DNA from 3 places in the Allobosea sp. NPDC003192 genome. Region 3 is predicted to be linked to each of the others. Evidence: predicted binding sites of a transcription regulator. Region 3 holds the regulator's gene; each other region holds the start of a gene.

Region 1 (5,327 bases), on a different contig from region 3:
CTGGGATCGCTGGTTCGCCGCCGCAGGCGTCGATTCCGAAACCATGCCGGCTGAAGCCCGCTTCGATCTCAGCGTGCAGCAGCTCGAAGTCACGGCCGCGCTTGCCAACAACGGCGCGGCCATGTGCTCGCCGATTTTCTTCCGGCGCGAACTGAGCGAAGGGCTGCTGATCCAGCCCTTCGACCTGATGCTTCCTGGTGGGAACGACTATTGGCTGACCTACCCTGTACGGCGCCGGACCGCGCGCAAGATCAGCCTGTTCCGCGATTGGCTGCTGGGCCAGGCGCGCGAGCCCGCGCCTATTTCGTCAGGCCCTTCTTCGCCAGCCAGTCCTGGATCAGCTGCGCCACAGCCAGATTATTCTTGTCCATCATGAGCATGTGCGAATTGCCGGTGATGCCGACGGCGGGCAGGTTGACGACGTCGACCGAACCTCCGGCGGCGGTGATCTTGTCGCCAAAATCGGTCGCGGTCTTGCGGATCGTCGGCCAGCGGGCATCCTGCTCGATATAGTCGCCGAACACCATCAGGACAGGCACGTCCTTCAGTGCCGCCGCCTTGGCCGGATCGCCGATGCCGGCCGGCTCGACCGCGATCAGCGCCTTGACCTTGTCGGGCCGAGCCTGCGCCACCTTGAAGCCGAACTGGCCGGACTGGCTGTGGAAGGCGATCACGCAGGGGCAGACCTTGTCGACCTCGGCGATATAGGCGTCGATGATCATCTGGTCGGTCGAGGTCCAGCGCGGCACGATCTGCTTGACGAAATTGTCGTAGCCCTCGGCCGGGAACTGGCTGCCCGGCAGGTATTTGCGCTTGGCAGGGTCGCCGTCGTAGCTGCCGCTGCCGGCGCCGATGCGGAAGCGCTCGAACGGGTTCGCCGTGGTCAGGAACAGCGGCTCGCCGGGGATGACATCGGGATACATCGCCCAGCTCGAGCGTCCGCGCTCGACCGCGTCGGAATTATAGACCGACCAGCCCTTGCGCAGGAAGAATTCGAGCCAGCCCTGGCGGCCGTCCGGCGTCGTCTCGTAATTGACGCCGGTCATGCCGCCGCCATGCCAGAGCAGCAGCGGTACGGTGCCTTTCTCGTTCTGCGGCAGGAAGTACTGAACGTACATCTGGCCGGTCTGGTAGGTGCCGTTCGGGTCGACGCGGGCAGGTGTGCCGCCGGGTGTGAACACCACGTCCTTGACCGGCCGGCCCGAAATCTCGACGAGCTTGCCGCCGACATGGAAGGAGCCCATGCCGCGCAGGGTGATCGGCTCCTGCGCCTGCTGGGCCTGCGCTGCTCCGAGGCCGCAGGCCATGCCGATAGCGGCCGCCAGAATGTGACGTCTCATGGTTCCTCCCGTCGCCGCCATGGGCGTTATCGATGCGCAGCCATCTTCGGCCGCGCCGCGCGAGGGAGACAATGGGCTTTGCGGGCGGGAGTGAAATGCTAATGCCGAAGCGATTGATGCGGGCGGCGCATCAAACCGCGCTCTGCCTCACTCCGCCTTGCCGAGATAGGCGGTCGCGTCGATCTCGACGAGGCAGTCGGGCGAGCCGAGCCCGTTGACGATGCAGGAGACGCGGTGCGGCGGCTCTTCGGCGAAGTTGGTGAAATAGACCTCGTTCATCGGCTCCCAATAGGCCCGGTCGGTGACGTAGACCGTGCACTTCACGATGTCCTTCAGGCTCGCTCCTGCCTCCTCGAGCAGCGCCTTAATGTTGTCGATGCATTGCTGCGTCTGTGCCCTGGCGTCGCCGGTCGCATATTTGCCCTGCAGATCCGCGCCGACGCAGCAGACGAACATGAAATCGCCGGCGATCGTCGCCTGGGCGAAGGGCAGGCGGCTCTTGTAGACACGCTCCGAGGAAACGCTGCGCTTGGGCATAAGGTCGTCCTTCTTCAGGCGTAGAGTTGGTTGAATCAATGTCCGAACAGGTTGAATCGCGCTCTCAGGCACTTGAAAAACGATCGTAGCGGAGCGTGCCAAGCACTTGACCGGATTCGCGCTTTCGCGTTGCGGCACATCGTGCTTGCCGTGACGGTGGCCAGCGACCATCTGCGGGTGTATAGGCCCCCCTTCGCGCCAAGATGAGGTTAATGGCAGGCGCGACGCGTGCAATCAGGAGCAAGACCCATGTCCGAGCGGTGGACGCCCGAGAGCTGGAGGGCAAAACCCGTCCAGCAGATGCCGGAATACCCGGATCAGGCAGCCTTGAAGGCGGTTGAGCAGCAGCTCGCCGGCTTTCCGCCGCTGGTTTTTGCAGGCGAGGCGCGCAAGCTCAAACGGGCGTTGGGCAAGGTCGCGGCTGGCGAGGCCTTCCTGCTTCAGGGCGGTGACTGCGCCGAGAGCTTCGCCGAGCACTCGGCCGACAACATCCGCGACTTCTTCCGGTTGTTCCTGCAGATGGCGGTGGTGCTGACCTTCGCCGGCGGTTCGCCGGTGGTGAAGGTCGGCCGCATCGCCGGCCAGTTCGCCAAGCCGCGCTCGGCCCCGAACGAGAAGATCGGCGATGTCGAGCTGCCGAGCTACAAGGGCGACATCATCAACGACAACGAGTTCACGGCGGAGTCGCGGATTCCCGACCCGCGCCGGCAGCTCGAGGCCTACAGGCAGTCGGCAGCGACGCTCAACCTGATCCGCGCCTTCGCGACCGGCGGCTATGCCAATCTCGACAACGCGCATCGCTGGATGCTCGGCTTCGTCAAGGACAGCCCGCAGTCGCATCGCTATCAGGAGCTGGGCGACCGCATCACCGAGTCGCTCGACTTCATGCGCGCCATCGGCGTCGATCCCGAGACGCATCCCGAGATGCGGACGACGGATTTCTACACCAGCCACGAGGCGCTGTTGCTCGGCTATGAGCAGGCGATGACGCGCACCGACTCGACCACGGGCGACTGGTACGCCACCTCCGGCCACATGGTCTGGATCGGTGATCGTACTCGCCAGCTCGACCACGCCCATGTCGAGTACTTCCGCGGCATCAAGAACCCGATCGGCCTGAAATGCGGGCCGTCCCTCAAGCCGGACGAACTGCTCAAGCTGATCGACGCGCTCGATCCGCAGAACCAGGCCGGCCGCCTCGTGCTGATCGGCCGCTTCGGCGCCGACAAGGTTTTCGACCACCTGCCGGCTCTGGTGCGCGCCACCAAGCGGGAAGGGCGCAATGTCGTCTGGTCCTGCGATCCAATGCACGGCAACACCGTCAAGGCGGCGAGCGGCTACAAGACGCGGCCGTTCGACCTGATCCTGACCGAGGTGAAGAACTTCTTCGCCGTGCATCAGGCGGAAGGGACGCATGCTGGCGGCCTGCATCTCGAGATGACCGGCAAGAACGTCACCGAGTGCACCGGCGGCGCGCGCGGCATGACCGACGCTGATCTCAACGACCGCTACCACACGGTCTGCGATCCGCGCCTCAACGCCGAGCAGGCGCTGGAACTCGCCTTCCTCGTCGCCGAATTGGTCAAGCGCGAGCGCGCCGGCAAGGCACGGCCGGAGGTCGAAGCGGCCGAGTGAACCAAAAGGTGACGGGCCGGCTTCATCGGCCCGTCACCTTGACCGCCTAACCCCCGCCTCCCATGGTCGACGCCGAGAGCGGCTGAAGCCGACGAGGCGCGGGGAGAGGGCGATGAAGCTCAAGTTTGCAGCGGCGCTGGCCGCTTGTCTGGTCGCAGTTCCGGTGCTGGCACAGGACGCTGCGAAGAAGCCGGCGGCTCCGAGCGGGCGCTTCGTCGAGATCGCACGCTTCAAGGCGCAGTCCGCACGCCAGGCTGCGGCGGTCGATGCCGGCCATGTCTACGCGATCACAGATCGCGCCATCGCCAAGCACGACAAGACGACCGGCGCCCTGGTCAAGGAATGGAAAGGGGCCGAGGACGGCCCGATCATCCATCTGGACAGTGGCGCGGTGATCGACGGCAAGCTCTACGCCGCCCATTCCAACTATCCGGCCTCGCCGATGACGAGCTCGGTCGAGATCTGGGACGCGCAGACGCTCGAGCATGTCGGCTCGCACAGTTTCGGCATCCTGCTGGGTTCGCTGACCTGGCTCGACAAGCATGATGGCGCCTGGTGGGGCGTCTTCGCCAATTACAGCCGCGTCTTCGGCCAGAGCCAGCAGCCCTACGGCAATTCCTACTGGACGACGCTGGTGAAGTTCGACGAGGCCTGGAAGCCGGTCCAGGGCTGGACCTTCCCCGCCGCCGTGATCAAGCGGGCCGAGCCGATGAGCATGTCGGGCGGCAGCTGGGGCAAGGATGGGCTGCTCTACGCCACCGGCCACGATCACAAGGAGGTCTACGCCCTGCGGCTGCCGAAGATGGGCTCTGTGCTGGAGCTGGTTGCGACCTACCCGATCGAGGGCGAGGGGCAGGGCATCGCCTGGGACCGCAGCGGCGCCGCGGATACGCTCTGGATGATCAGCCGGGCGAAGGCGGAGCTGATCGGCCAGCGCTTCGAGCGCTGACCGGCGCGGATTAGAATTTCAGTGCGGCGGCGACGCGAGCGGTGTTGACCGTCACCGTCGTGCCTTCGACCTCGGCGAAACGAATCAGCTGATACTCCCCGCGGAGGATGAGGTTGTCGGTCACGGCCCATTCCACGCCGGCGCCTGCGCTCAGGCCGAAGCCGTAGACGTTCTTCTTGGCGCCACCGACGATCGACGGATTGGTCGGCGTATAGCCGGCCGCGTAGAAGGCTTCGGTCGCGCCCGTCATCGGATTCGTGCGCGTCAGGAACCAGGTCGAACGGATCGACGAGACCGTATTGAAGCGACCGACAGCGCCACCGATCGTGGCATAGGGCATGAGGCGGCCATAGGCCCAGCCCATCCGTAGTCGGGCGGTGGCATAGTCGTTCAGCTTGGCGCCGTGACTGGTGGTGATGTTGACGTCGTTCAACCCTTCCGAGGTGGTGATGCGCCGGCCGATGAAGTCGTTGAGAGTGTATTCCTGGCTCGAGCGCGTATAGTCCACTTCGAAGCCGAGGACGACATCGTCGAAGAGGTAGTTGTAACCAACCATGCCGAAGAAGTTGGAGCCGCTGTCGCGCTTCTCGGCGAGATCGCCGACCAGCGAACCGATATTGCCCTCGGCGCCGAGAACCGTGTTGCGGAAGGCGTAGTTGGCCAGCGTGCCGAGACCTTGATCAGGCTTGAATTTCGTATCGCTGGCACCGGCGCCGCCGCCGAAATAGAAGCCTGACCAGTCGAAACGCCCGCCTCCGAACATCGGCGGCGCCTCGACCGGCTGTTCGATCTGCGAGCCCCTGAGGTAGTCGGCGCCCTGCGCCGCTTGCGGCAGAGCGAGCGCGCAAGCCAGTGCGATGACGGGG
Region 2 (5,327 bases), on a different contig from region 3:
ATCCCTACGGCAAGCTGCTGAACGGCACCGCCGGCAATGATTCGATCGATGGCGACTGGATCGGCGGTCAGCGCAATTCCGTCCTCGACAATCTCATCCAGGGCAACGGCGGCATCGACCAATTGCGCGGCGGCGAAGGCAACGACACCGTCAGGGCCGGCGGCAACAATGGCACCTGGGCCGGCGGCTCCGGCAGCAGCCAGGGCAACAATACCTATCTCGCCGGCGGCAACGGCAACGACCTGCTCGTGATCGAGAGGAGCGCCCAGGGCGGCCATCTCAACAAGGGCGGCAGCTTCGAGATGGACGGCGGCGCCGGCGCGGACAAGCTCATCGCCGAGAAGGGCTCCTTCGTGAAGATGCAGGACTACAGCGACGAGCGCGACGTCTTCGTCTTCGGCGACGAGTTCACCGGCACCGGCGAGGTCTGGGGCTTCGACAAGGGCATCGACAAGCTCGAGTTCTGGGGCGGCAACTGGTCCTATGACCGCAACCAGTCGACAAGCTCGAACAGCGTCTTCACCAACACCGAGGGCGGAAAGGTCACCGTCTACGGCATCGGCGGCGACGCTGCGGCCGATCGTGACGGAACCGACCTCAGCACGATCCAGCACTGGGGTTCCTACCAGCAGTTCGAGAACAATCAGGGGCCCGGATACGGCATCGACGTTCTCTTCGGGTAGGAGCGCAGCCCTGACTGTGCGGGAGTGTGCGCTTCCATCGGCGTGGATTGAAGTCGGCTCGCGCTCACAAAGGACGGAACCTTTGCCGGCCCGCATCGTTGCTTTCCCCAACAATGGAGGAAAACCCGATGAAACTGCTTGCTTCGACCCTCGCTGCGGGCCTGCTGCTCGCCGGCTCCGGCGCTTTCGCGCAGTCCGTGGATATCGGGCCGGGCGGCGTCAGGATCGACCCGCGCACGCCGCATCAGCGCGCGATGGATCGCGAGGATCGCTGGCGCGAGCGTGATCGCTGGGAGCGCCGCCGGGCCTATCGCGCCGAGCGCGATTGCCGCACCGAAACGCGGATTCGCGAGACCCCGCGCGGGGAAATCCGTCGCACGGTACGCGTCTGCGACTAGAGCATTTTCAAGCGAAGTGGACACCGGTTCCCGTGAAGAAAATGCGATAAACGATGGTCTATCCGTGAGTTGAGTTCAGTCTAGTCGTGTCTGCGAGACCGCCGCACCCAGTCGGTGTGGCGGTCTTGTTTTGCCGGCAGGGTCACTTGGCGTTGCGCGCCTTCACGGCCTGGTCTGGAAAATCGGAGAACAATCCGTCGATGCCGAGCGCCAGATAGGCCTTGTACTCGGCTGCCGAGTCACCCTTGAAATCGGAGACGAGGCGCTTGGGCTCGCTGCGGAAGGTCCAGGTGTGGACGAAAAGCCCGGCCGCATGGGCGTTCTTGACAACGTCGGTCGGCGGCAGCAGCACCCGGTCGCGCTCGTCGATCGCGCCATCGCCGTTGAGATCGCGCGGCTTGCCGTCGTCGCCAAGCATCTGCTTGGCCGGCATCAGATAGGGCTTCCAGGGGCCGACGCCGTCGGCATAGGTCTTGATCTCTTTCAGCCCCTCGGCCGTGACGAGATCCTTGAAAGTGCGCTTGTCGCCGGTGACGACGAAATCATAGGGCTTGTCGAACGGAGCGGCGAGCACGATGCCGCCATCCTTATCGACATCGTCGGCGTCGACGAGCTGGATCAGGCGAAGCTGCGTCTTGCCGCGCAGATATTTGAGGTTCGCCGTCTCGAAGCTCTGGATGAATACCGGCGAGGTCTTTTCGCTCCAGCCGGCCGCCTTCAATTGGTCGAGCAGCTTGTCCTCGATCGCAAGGCCTAAGGCCGAATGATAGGTCGAGTGCTTGATCTCGGGGTAGATGCCGATCGTGCGGCCGGTGCGGGCGCTCTCGGCCTTGGCGAGGTCGATCACCTGCTGCAGCGTCGGAATCTCATATTTGCCGTTATGCGACTGGTCGCGGTCGGCGAAAGCCTGCTTGGCGCGCAGCGTCTTGAGCTCGGCGAGCGTGAAATCGGAGGCGAACCAGTCGCTGGTGTCGACGCCGTCGACCTTGCGTGTGGTCTTGCGCGCGGCGAATTCGGGGCGGGTCGAGACGTCGGTGGTGCCCGATAGCATCGGCTCGTGGCGGACGACGAGGTGGCCGTCCCTGGTCGAGACGAGGTCGGGCTCGATGAAGTCGGCGCCCTGCTCGATCGCGAGCTTGTAGCCTTCGAGCGTGTGCTCGGGCAGGTAGCCGCTGGCGCCGCGGTGGGCAACGATCAAGGCCGGCTTGCCGTCGAGGGTGGGGGCCGGGCTCTGCGCCTGTACGGCCGGAGCCTGGAGAGCCAATGCGGTGAGAAGCGATGTCGAGAGAAGGAGGTTCTTTATCATGATTTGACCTAGTCTCGCGGAAATGCGCGCGACCTTAAGGCACCGGATATGACACGGCCATGAAAACCCGCGCTCGGATTCGAGGAAAGTGTCGTGGCTCTCGCCCGGATTGAGGAGGCCGGAATCAGGTAAGGTGCCGGTTCGTACGCCACTCGAATTTCGGCGCTGCAAACAGAAGCAGACCGACACCTTCCGCAGGCTGGCCGGGTTTCGAACGAGCAGAGAGATCATGGCTGAACGACGATATGGCGAACCTGTCCCCGAGACGGTCGAAACGATTGCCGGCGCGGACTGGTATGGCGACGAGCTCGACCGGCGACGCTTTCAAAGCACGCTGTTTGCCGAGCTCGATCTGAGCGAGGCCCGGGACACCGGCTGCGTTTTCAAGGACTGCACCTTTCGCCGGGCGCGCTTCAACGGCTCCAAGCATCACAGCGCGGCGTTCGTGAATTGCACCTTCATCGCGTGCAATTTCTTCGACGCGAGCTTCACGGAATGCAAACTCGTAGGAAGCATGTTCGACGGCTGTCAGTTCGACAGCATGCAGGTCGTCGATGGAGACTGGTCCTTCGTCGGCCTGCCCGGAGCGGATTTGCGGAAAGCGCGCTTCCGCGGCACCCGCATGCGGGAGGCAGACCTGACCGGCGCGCGCTGCCAGGATGGCTCGATCCGGGAGGTCGATTTGTCCGGAGCCTGGCTGCACAGCGCCGATTTTTCGAACTGTGACCTGCGAGGAAGCGATCTGAGTGCGCTGGAGCCCGCCAATACCCAGCTCGGCGGCGCGATCATCACGATCGACCAGACGATTGTCATCGCCAGGGCCTTGGGCCTCGACGTTCGCAGAAAGTGAGCACTGCCTGAGCGCGCTTGCTCAGATTCCCCACTCTGCAATCCCGCCAAGAGAAAGCCCACCCCGGCCAGAGGCTGGAATGGGCTTCGCATGGTCGCTGACGTGAACGGGACGGGCCAGTCGCGGCGCCACCGGCCTGGACGATCCCGTGGATCTCAGCGGCGGCCTTCGAGCGTGGTCTTGGCGTCGAGGCGCTTGGCCGGCGGCGGCGTGGTGTCGACCGGCTGGGTGGCGCAGGCGGCGAGAGACAGGCAGAACAGGCCGGCGAGCGCGAGACGGGAGAGGGCGGTCATTGCAGGGTTCCCAGGCGGTTGGCGTTGCGGAAGGAGTTGTATCGTCTTGCGCCCTGTGGGACGAGGGCGTCAAGGGTGCTGTCGCGCTTCGGAATCGTTCCAGATCGCGCCTGGCCTGAGAGTTGTACCGACAAGCAGTGACAGGAACCGAAGGACATGACCCCCGCCGCCCGCCTCAGCGCCGCCATCGAGGTCCTGACGGACCTGATCGAGCGCCGGCGCCCGGCCGCCGATGCGCTGAAGGATTGGGGGCTGTCGCGCCGCTTTGCCGGCTCGAAGGATCGCGCTGCCGTCGCCTCGCTGGTCTATGACGCGCTGCGCCGGCGCGCTTCCTCGGCTCATGCACTCGGCGAAGAGACCCCGCGGGCGCTGGTGCTCGGCATGCTGGTCAGCCAGCGCGGCCTCGGCGTCGAGGAGATTTCGGAGCTCTTCAACGGACAAAATCACGCGCCGGCGCCGCTGACCGAGTTCGAGGTGGCAGGTCTTGCTGCCTACGACCTCAACGCTGCGCCCGGCTGGGCCCGTGCCGACGTGCCGGATTGGCTCTGGCCTTCCTTCATGGCCGGCTTCGGCGACGATGCGGTCGCGGAGGGACAGGCGCTGGCGGGCAGGGCGCCGACGGATATTCGCACCAACCGGCTGAAGACCGATCGCGGCCGATTGCGCGCCGCACTCGCTCACCTCCAGCCCGAGCCGGGCGCCTGGTCGCCCGACGCGCTTCGCTTCCTGCCCGGTCCCGACGGGCGCGGTCCGTCGCTGCAGAGCGAGCCTAGCTTCTTCGACGGCGAATTCGAAATCCAGGACGAGGGCTCGCAGCTCGTGACCCTGCTCGCCGCGGCGCAGCCGGGCATGACCGTCGTCGATCTCTGCGCCGGCGCCGGCGGCAAGACGCTGGCGCTCGCCGGAGTGCTCGGCGGCAAGGGGCGCATCTTCGCCACCGACCTCGACAGCCGCCGTCTGGCGCCGCTGCACGATCGGCTCGCCCGTTCTGGTGCCAGCAATGTCGAGGTCCGCGTGCCCAAGAGCCGCGGCCATGACGCGCTCGCCGATCTCGCAGGCTCGGTCGATCTCGTGCTCGTCGACGCGCCCTGCACCGGCTCGGGCACCTGGCGGCGCAATCCGGATGCGAAGTGGCGGGTTCGCCCGGGCGCGCTGGCCGAGCGCGTCAAGGAACAGGCCCAGGTGCTCGACCGTGCCGCCGGCCTGGCGAAGCCGGGTGGTCGCATCGCCTACATCACCTGCTCGATGCTGCCGGAGGAGAACGACGGCGCGGTCGAGGCCTTCCTGGCCCGGCATCAACGTTTCGAGCCGGTCGCGACGCGCTCCCTGCTCGATACCGGCGAGGTCGATTTCGGCCTGCTCGCCCGTTTCGCCACCCGCTTCGGCTTGCAGCTCTCGCCGCGCCGGACCGGGACGGACGGGTTTTATCTGAGCTGCCTTTCGGCGCCGGGCTGAACCTCGTCGCAATCCGGGGTCGGCGGTATCAGTTTTGTCCCTAAGGGCGCGATTTGTGCGTCTTGTGAGATCTTGGGCGTGCCGACATCTCGTAGGCACTTTCATCAGCACAGGTGCCGACCATGACGCAGACCGCCGACGAGACCCTTGTTCCCATCGCTGTCCTAAAAGCGAAACCCGGCCAGCGGGAAGCGTTGCGCCAGAGTCTGCTGGCGCTGATCGAGCCGACGCGGGCCGAGGCTGGCTGTCTCGACTATGTGCTGTTCGAACTGCGGGACGAGCCGGGCACTTTCTACATGCGTGAGGCGTTCACCAATGTGGCTGCGCTCGAAGTCCACAAGG
Region 3 (5,327 bases):
CCAACGAGTTCAACGAGGCGCTCGGCCTGCAGCTCAACGCGCTGATCGCGCTCGGCTGCATCCTGTTCTTCGTCACCTTCGTCGTCCTCGTCATCGCGCGCCTTCTGGTGGCGCGGGTGAAGCGCTACTGAGCGGAGCTGGACCCATGACCATGGCGACATCTGCCAAGACCACGGCCGCCCCGCATGTCGAATGGGGCCGCGTGCGACCCGCCCGCCGCACCGCCGACCGGATGATGAAGATCATCGCGACGAGCTTCACCCTGATCGCGATCGTCGTGCTGTTCTGGATCCTCGGCATGCTGATCGTGAAGGGGCTGGGCGGGCTCTCCGCCTCGACCTTCACCCAGATCACGCCCGGACCTGGCACCGAGGGCGGCGGCCTCGCCAATGCCATCGTCGGCTCGATCGTGCTGACCCTGCTCGGCATCGTCGTGGCGACCCCGATCGGCGTGCTCGCCGGCACCTATCTCGCCGAGTACGGCAAGGCCTCGAAGCTCGCCGACCTGATCCGCTTCATCAACGACATCCTGCTCTCGGCGCCCTCGATCCTGATCGGCCTGTTCGTCTACGTGATCATGGTCGAGCCCTTCCGCGGCTATTCCGGCTGGGCCGGCGGCGTCGCGCTCGGCATCATCGCGATCCCGGTGATCGTGCGCACCACCGAGGACATGCTGCGCCTCGTTCCGGGTTCGCTGCGCGAGGCGGGTGCCGCGCTCGGCGCCCCGCCCTCCGTCGTCATCACCTCGGTGACCTGGCGTGCCGCGAAGTCCGGCATGGTCACCGGCATCCTGCTGGCGCTCGCCCGCATCGCCGGCGAGACCGCACCGCTGATCTTCACCGCGCTCAACAACAATTTCTGGTTCTCGCCGAACCTGGTCGGCGGCGTCTCCAACCTGCCGGTGACGATCTACCAGTTCGCCTCGGCCCCTTACGAGAACTGGCAGCAGCTCGCCTGGGCGGGGTCGTTGATCATCACCGTCTCAATCCTCGTGCTTTCCATCATCGCCCGGCGCATCGTGCGCGGCGGCAAGTGAACAGCGTCCGATCGGAAGGACCATGCAGATGCTCTCGACCCTGGAACTGAGCCCGCAGTCGCTGGACGCCGAGGCTCCCGTCCGCATCGCCGTCAAGAACCTCGATTTCTACTACGGCGAGCACAAGGCGCTGAAGAACATCAATCTCGATTTCCGCGACCGCCACGTCACGGCGCTGATCGGCCCGTCCGGCTGCGGTAAGTCGACCCTGCTGCGCATCTTCAACCGCATCTATTCGCTCTATCCCGAGCAGCGCGCCACCGGCGAGATCCTGCTCGACGGCCGCAACATCATCTCCAACAATGTCGACGTGAACGAACTGCGCTCGCGCATCGGCATGGTCTTCCAGAAGCCGACGCCGTTCCCGATGTCGATCTACGACAACGTCGCCTTCGGCATCCGCCTCTATGAGAAGCCGCCGAAGTCGGAGCTCGACGATCGCGTCGAGGGCGCACTGCGCCGCGCCGCCCTCTGGGACGAGGTCAAGGACAAGCTGAGGAGCTCCGGCATGGGCCTGTCCGGCGGCCAGCAGCAGCGCCTGTGCATCGCCCGCACCATCGCCCAGAAGCCCGAGGTCATCCTGTTCGACGAGCCGACCTCGGCGCTCGACCCGATCTCGACCGGCAAGATCGAGGACCTGCTCGAGCAGCTGAAGAGCGACTTCACCATCGTCATCGTCACCCACAACATGCAGCAGGCGGCGCGCATCTCGCAGTACACCGCCTTCATGTATCTCGGTGAGGTGATCGAATTCGACGCCACCAACACCATCTTCATGAACCCGCACAAGAAGCAGACGCAGGACTACGTCACCGGCCGTTTCGGCTGACATCCTGAAATCGTCGGCAGCCCCGAAGGATACGCCCCGATGTCCGACCATATCGTCCGCTCCTATGATGCCGATCTCGAGGGCCTGCGCCGCAGCCTCGCCGAGATGGGCGGCATGTCCGAGCGCATGCTCGGCGACTCGACGGTCGCGCTGGTGCGCCGCGACACCGCGCTCGCCCAGAAGATCATCAGCGCCGACCAGCGCCTCGACAATCTCCAGCGCGATGTCGAGGAGAAGGCGGTGCTGACCATTGCCCGGCGCCAGCCGCTCGCCAACGACCTACGCGAGCTGATCTCGGCGATCCGCATCGCGGCCGATATCGAGCGCGTCGGCGATCTCGCCAAGAACATCGCCAAGCGCGCCGTCGCGATCTCTGGCCAGTTCTCGCCGCCACATCGCGCCGTGGTCGGGCTCGAGCATATGAGCCGCCTGGTCCAGGCCCAGCTCAAGGACGTGCTCGACGCCTACGCTGCGAGCAACGAGCAGAAGGCGATGGAGGTCTGGCGCCGCGACGATGAGATCGACGCGCTCTATACCTCGCTGTTCCGCGAGCTCCTCACCTACATGATGGAGGACCCGCGCAACATCACCTTCTGCACGCATCTCCTGTTCTGCGCCAAGAACGTCGAGCGCATCGGCGACCACACCACCAACATCGCCGAGACCATCCACTATCTCGTTACCGGCCAGTCGATCGACGAGAGCCGGCCGAAGCTCGACACCACCAACATCCTCGTCGACCTGCCGGCGGCCAATGGCTGAACCGGCGGGGCTTGAACGGACCCTGACATGCCCGCACGCATCCTGATCGTCGAGGACGAGGAGCCGCTCACCCTGCTCCTGCGCTACAATCTCGAGGCCGAGGGCTTCGAGGTCGACAGCGTGGCGCGCGGCGACGACGCCGAACTGCATCTGCGCGACCATACGCCGGACCTCGTCCTGCTCGACTGGATGCTGCCCGGCCTCTCCGGCATCGAGCTCTGCCGGCGCCTGCGCACCCGCCGCGACACCGAGCGCGTGCCGATCATCATGCTGACTGCCCGCGGCGAGGAGACCGAGCGCGTGCGCGGCCTCGCTACCGGCGCTGATGATTATGTCGTCAAGCCGTTCTCGCTGCCCGAGCTGATCGCCCGCATCCAGGCGCTGCTGCGCCGCGCCAAGCCCGGCCATGTCGCCGGCCTGCTCGCGGCCGGCGATCTCGAGCTCGACCGCACGACGCGGCGCGTCCGCCGGGCTGGTGCCGAACTGCATCTCGGCCCGACCGAGTTCCGCCTGCTCGAATTCCTGATGCAGGCGCCGGGCCGGGTCTATTCGCGGGCGCAGCTGCTCGACGCCGTCTGGGGCCGCGACGTCTATATCGACGAGCGCACCGTCGACGTCCATGTCGGGCGCCTGCGCAAGGCGATCACCCCGGCCAACGCCAAGGATCCGCTGCGTACGGTGCGCGGCGCCGGCTACGCCTTCGACGAGACGTTTGCGCGGGGTTGATCGCGTTCGTCAGCGCGGTGCGGCGATGACGACAGCCGCGCCGGCAAGGCAGAGCGCCGCGCCGGCCAGGTCGTAACGGTCGGGCGCGACCTTCTCGACCAGCGCCATCCAGGCCAGAGACGCCACGATGTAGACGCCGCCATAGGCGGCGAAGGCGCGCCCGGCGGCGGGGCTGTCGACCAGCGTCAGCAGCCAGGCGAAGGTTGCGAGAAAGACGAGGCCTGGCAGCAGCCACCAGACCGGCTTGTCGAGCTTCAGCCAGGCCCAGAAGGCAAAGCAGCCGGCGATCTCGGCCAAGGCCGCGCCGAGATAGATCGCGATCGTAGCCATCACGTCCTCCTGCCAGCCCTGGTCATGAAAAAGCCGGCCCACAGGCCGGCTTCCGTAAACGTTTCGCGAGTGCCTGTCGTCAGGCGCGGGCGACCTTGCTGCGGTCGCGGCGGCGATCCGCTGCCGGCTGGTAGGCGATGCGGGCGTGATAGGCGCAATAGGGCAGGCCGGTCGCGCTGCGGCCGCCGCAAAAGCGGAATTCCGGCGAAGTCGGATCGCCCATCGGCCAGCGGCACATGTATTCGCGCAGGTCCATGATCGTGACCCGCTCGGAAAACGGCACCACCACGTCTTCGGACGGCGCCGGCGCGCGCTCGACCTGCGCCTCCGCTTCGATCTCGGGCGAGAACTGTGGGGCGAGGGCGGTATTGCCGCGGGTCAGCCCGGCGCCGCCGCTCTGATGGCCAGCCGGATGGCTCGGCGGACGGGCGGCAGGCTTGCGCGGACGCGGCGTCGCCGAGCCCGGGCTCTTGGCCCGGCCGGACAGGCCGAGCCGATGAACCTTCCCGATGACGGCGTTGCGCGTGACATTGCCGAGTTCCGCCGCGATCTGGCTCGCGCTCAGGCCGTCATTCCAGAGCTTCTTGAGCAGTTCGACGCGTTCGTCGGTCCAGGCTCCGGCTTCGGTCATGGAGTTGCACCTGTCTTCGTCATGCCCCGCCAGCGTGCCGGCGAGGCATAGGGAGAGATCATGGCGGAATCCGATACCGGCAGCGTCCGCCGCAAAACGGAAGCCGTTACGCCCGGGACTGACGATACTGGAGACGCCGCACGAGATGTCGTATCTGACGAAGAGGACCATACAAGATGGCCTGACTCGGCCACAAGAGTCGCCGAATCGTAATTCGGCTTTTCCCCAGCCAATCACCGCAGACGGCGGAACAGTGAGTCCAATCGGCAACGCTGCCGCGAGAGCCGGATCCGATCAGGGTGGCACACCCTGATCGGTGAATCCGTCTCTCACTTTTAGAATGGAGATCGTTTTATCCCAACGGCTTGCGGAACAAACGGTTGGGACGGGCCCAAGTCAGCCGGAATTGACAGGGCCGGGCCGGTTTTGCATAGTCGCCGCGACGCAGCCGCCCCCTAGGGCGGCGCTTATGTTTTTGAGCGATCGGGATTTTCCTTCGATGCGGCTTGACGCGCGACGAGACGGCGGGAACGGCCAGCGACGATAATGTCGCCGGCGGGTCGCATCGTGCCGGCATCATGCCGCCTCGCGTCCCACCCTGCCGTTCCCGGCCTGAAATTCCGCGCTACCTTCCTGTTTCGCCGCAAGGATTTCGCTCCATGAGCACCGCTTCCATTTCCCCCACGTCTTCCGTCCTCCTGCCGACCTATGCCCGCGCTCCGATCGCGCTGGAGCGTGGCGAAGGCGCCTGGGCGATCGCGGCCGATGGCACCCGTTACCTCGATTTCGGCGCCGGCATCGCCGTCAATGCACTCGGCCATGCCCATCCGCATCTGGTCGAGGCGCTGACTCAGCAGGCTCAGCGCATCTGGCACACCTCCAACCTCTACACGATGCCCGAGGGCGAGAAGCTCGCGCGCCGGCTCTGCGAGGCGACCTTCGCCGAGCGCGTCTTCTTCACCAATTCGGGCGCCGAGGCGAACGAGTGCGCGATCAAGATGGCGCGCAAGTAT

Evidence for each region. Region 3 encodes PhoB, which activates phosphate uptake and scavenging genes when phosphate is short. Its sites were predicted from a motif close to TGTCATNNANCTGTCAT; they were not measured.
Region 1: the regulator PhoB is predicted to act here: its motif matches at 3,533-3,549, upstream of ACQKLX_RS24690 (cycloisomerase).
Region 2: the regulator PhoB is predicted to act here: its motif matches at 2,436-2,452, upstream of ACQKLX_RS12080 (glycerophosphodiester phosphodiesterase).

The regions. Positions count from the first base shown of each region.
Region 1 covers NZ_JBNNPK010000022.1:56,762-62,088, forward strand. The annotation lists gene ACQKLX_RS24670 (LysR family transcriptional regulator) at 1-376, shown strand, start outside; gene ACQKLX_RS24675 (alpha/beta hydrolase) at 300-1,340, opposite strand; gene ACQKLX_RS24680 (RidA family protein) at 1,488-1,877, opposite strand; gene ACQKLX_RS24685 (class II 3-deoxy-7-phosphoheptulonate synthase) at 2,127-3,512, shown strand; gene ACQKLX_RS24690 (cycloisomerase) at 3,625-4,461, shown strand; gene ACQKLX_RS24695 (outer membrane protein) at 4,472-5,327, opposite strand, start outside.
Region 2 covers NZ_JBNNPK010000007.1:146,415-151,741, forward strand. The annotation lists gene ACQKLX_RS12070 (hypothetical protein) at 1-683, shown strand, start outside; gene ACQKLX_RS12075 (hypothetical protein) at 812-1,081, shown strand; gene ACQKLX_RS12080 (glycerophosphodiester phosphodiesterase) at 1,224-2,387, opposite strand; gene ACQKLX_RS12085 (pentapeptide repeat-containing protein) at 2,521-3,237, shown strand; gene ACQKLX_RS12090 (hypothetical protein) at 3,393-3,530, opposite strand; gene ACQKLX_RS12095 (RsmB/NOP family class I SAM-dependent RNA methyltransferase) at 3,687-4,985, shown strand; gene ACQKLX_RS12100 (putative quinol monooxygenase) at 5,108-5,327, shown strand, end outside.
Region 3 covers NZ_JBNNPK010000015.1:147,146-152,472, forward strand. The annotation lists gene pstC (phosphate ABC transporter permease subunit PstC) at 1-131, shown strand, start outside; gene pstA (phosphate ABC transporter permease PstA) at 146-1,036, shown strand; gene pstB (phosphate ABC transporter ATP-binding protein PstB) at 1,059-1,865, shown strand; gene phoU (phosphate signaling complex protein PhoU) at 1,905-2,627, shown strand; gene phoB (phosphate regulon transcriptional regulator PhoB) at 2,655-3,353, shown strand; gene ACQKLX_RS20155 (YnfA family protein) at 3,363-3,683, opposite strand; gene ACQKLX_RS20160 (GcrA family cell cycle regulator) at 3,763-4,314, opposite strand; gene ACQKLX_RS20165 (aspartate aminotransferase family protein) at 4,974-5,327, shown strand, end outside.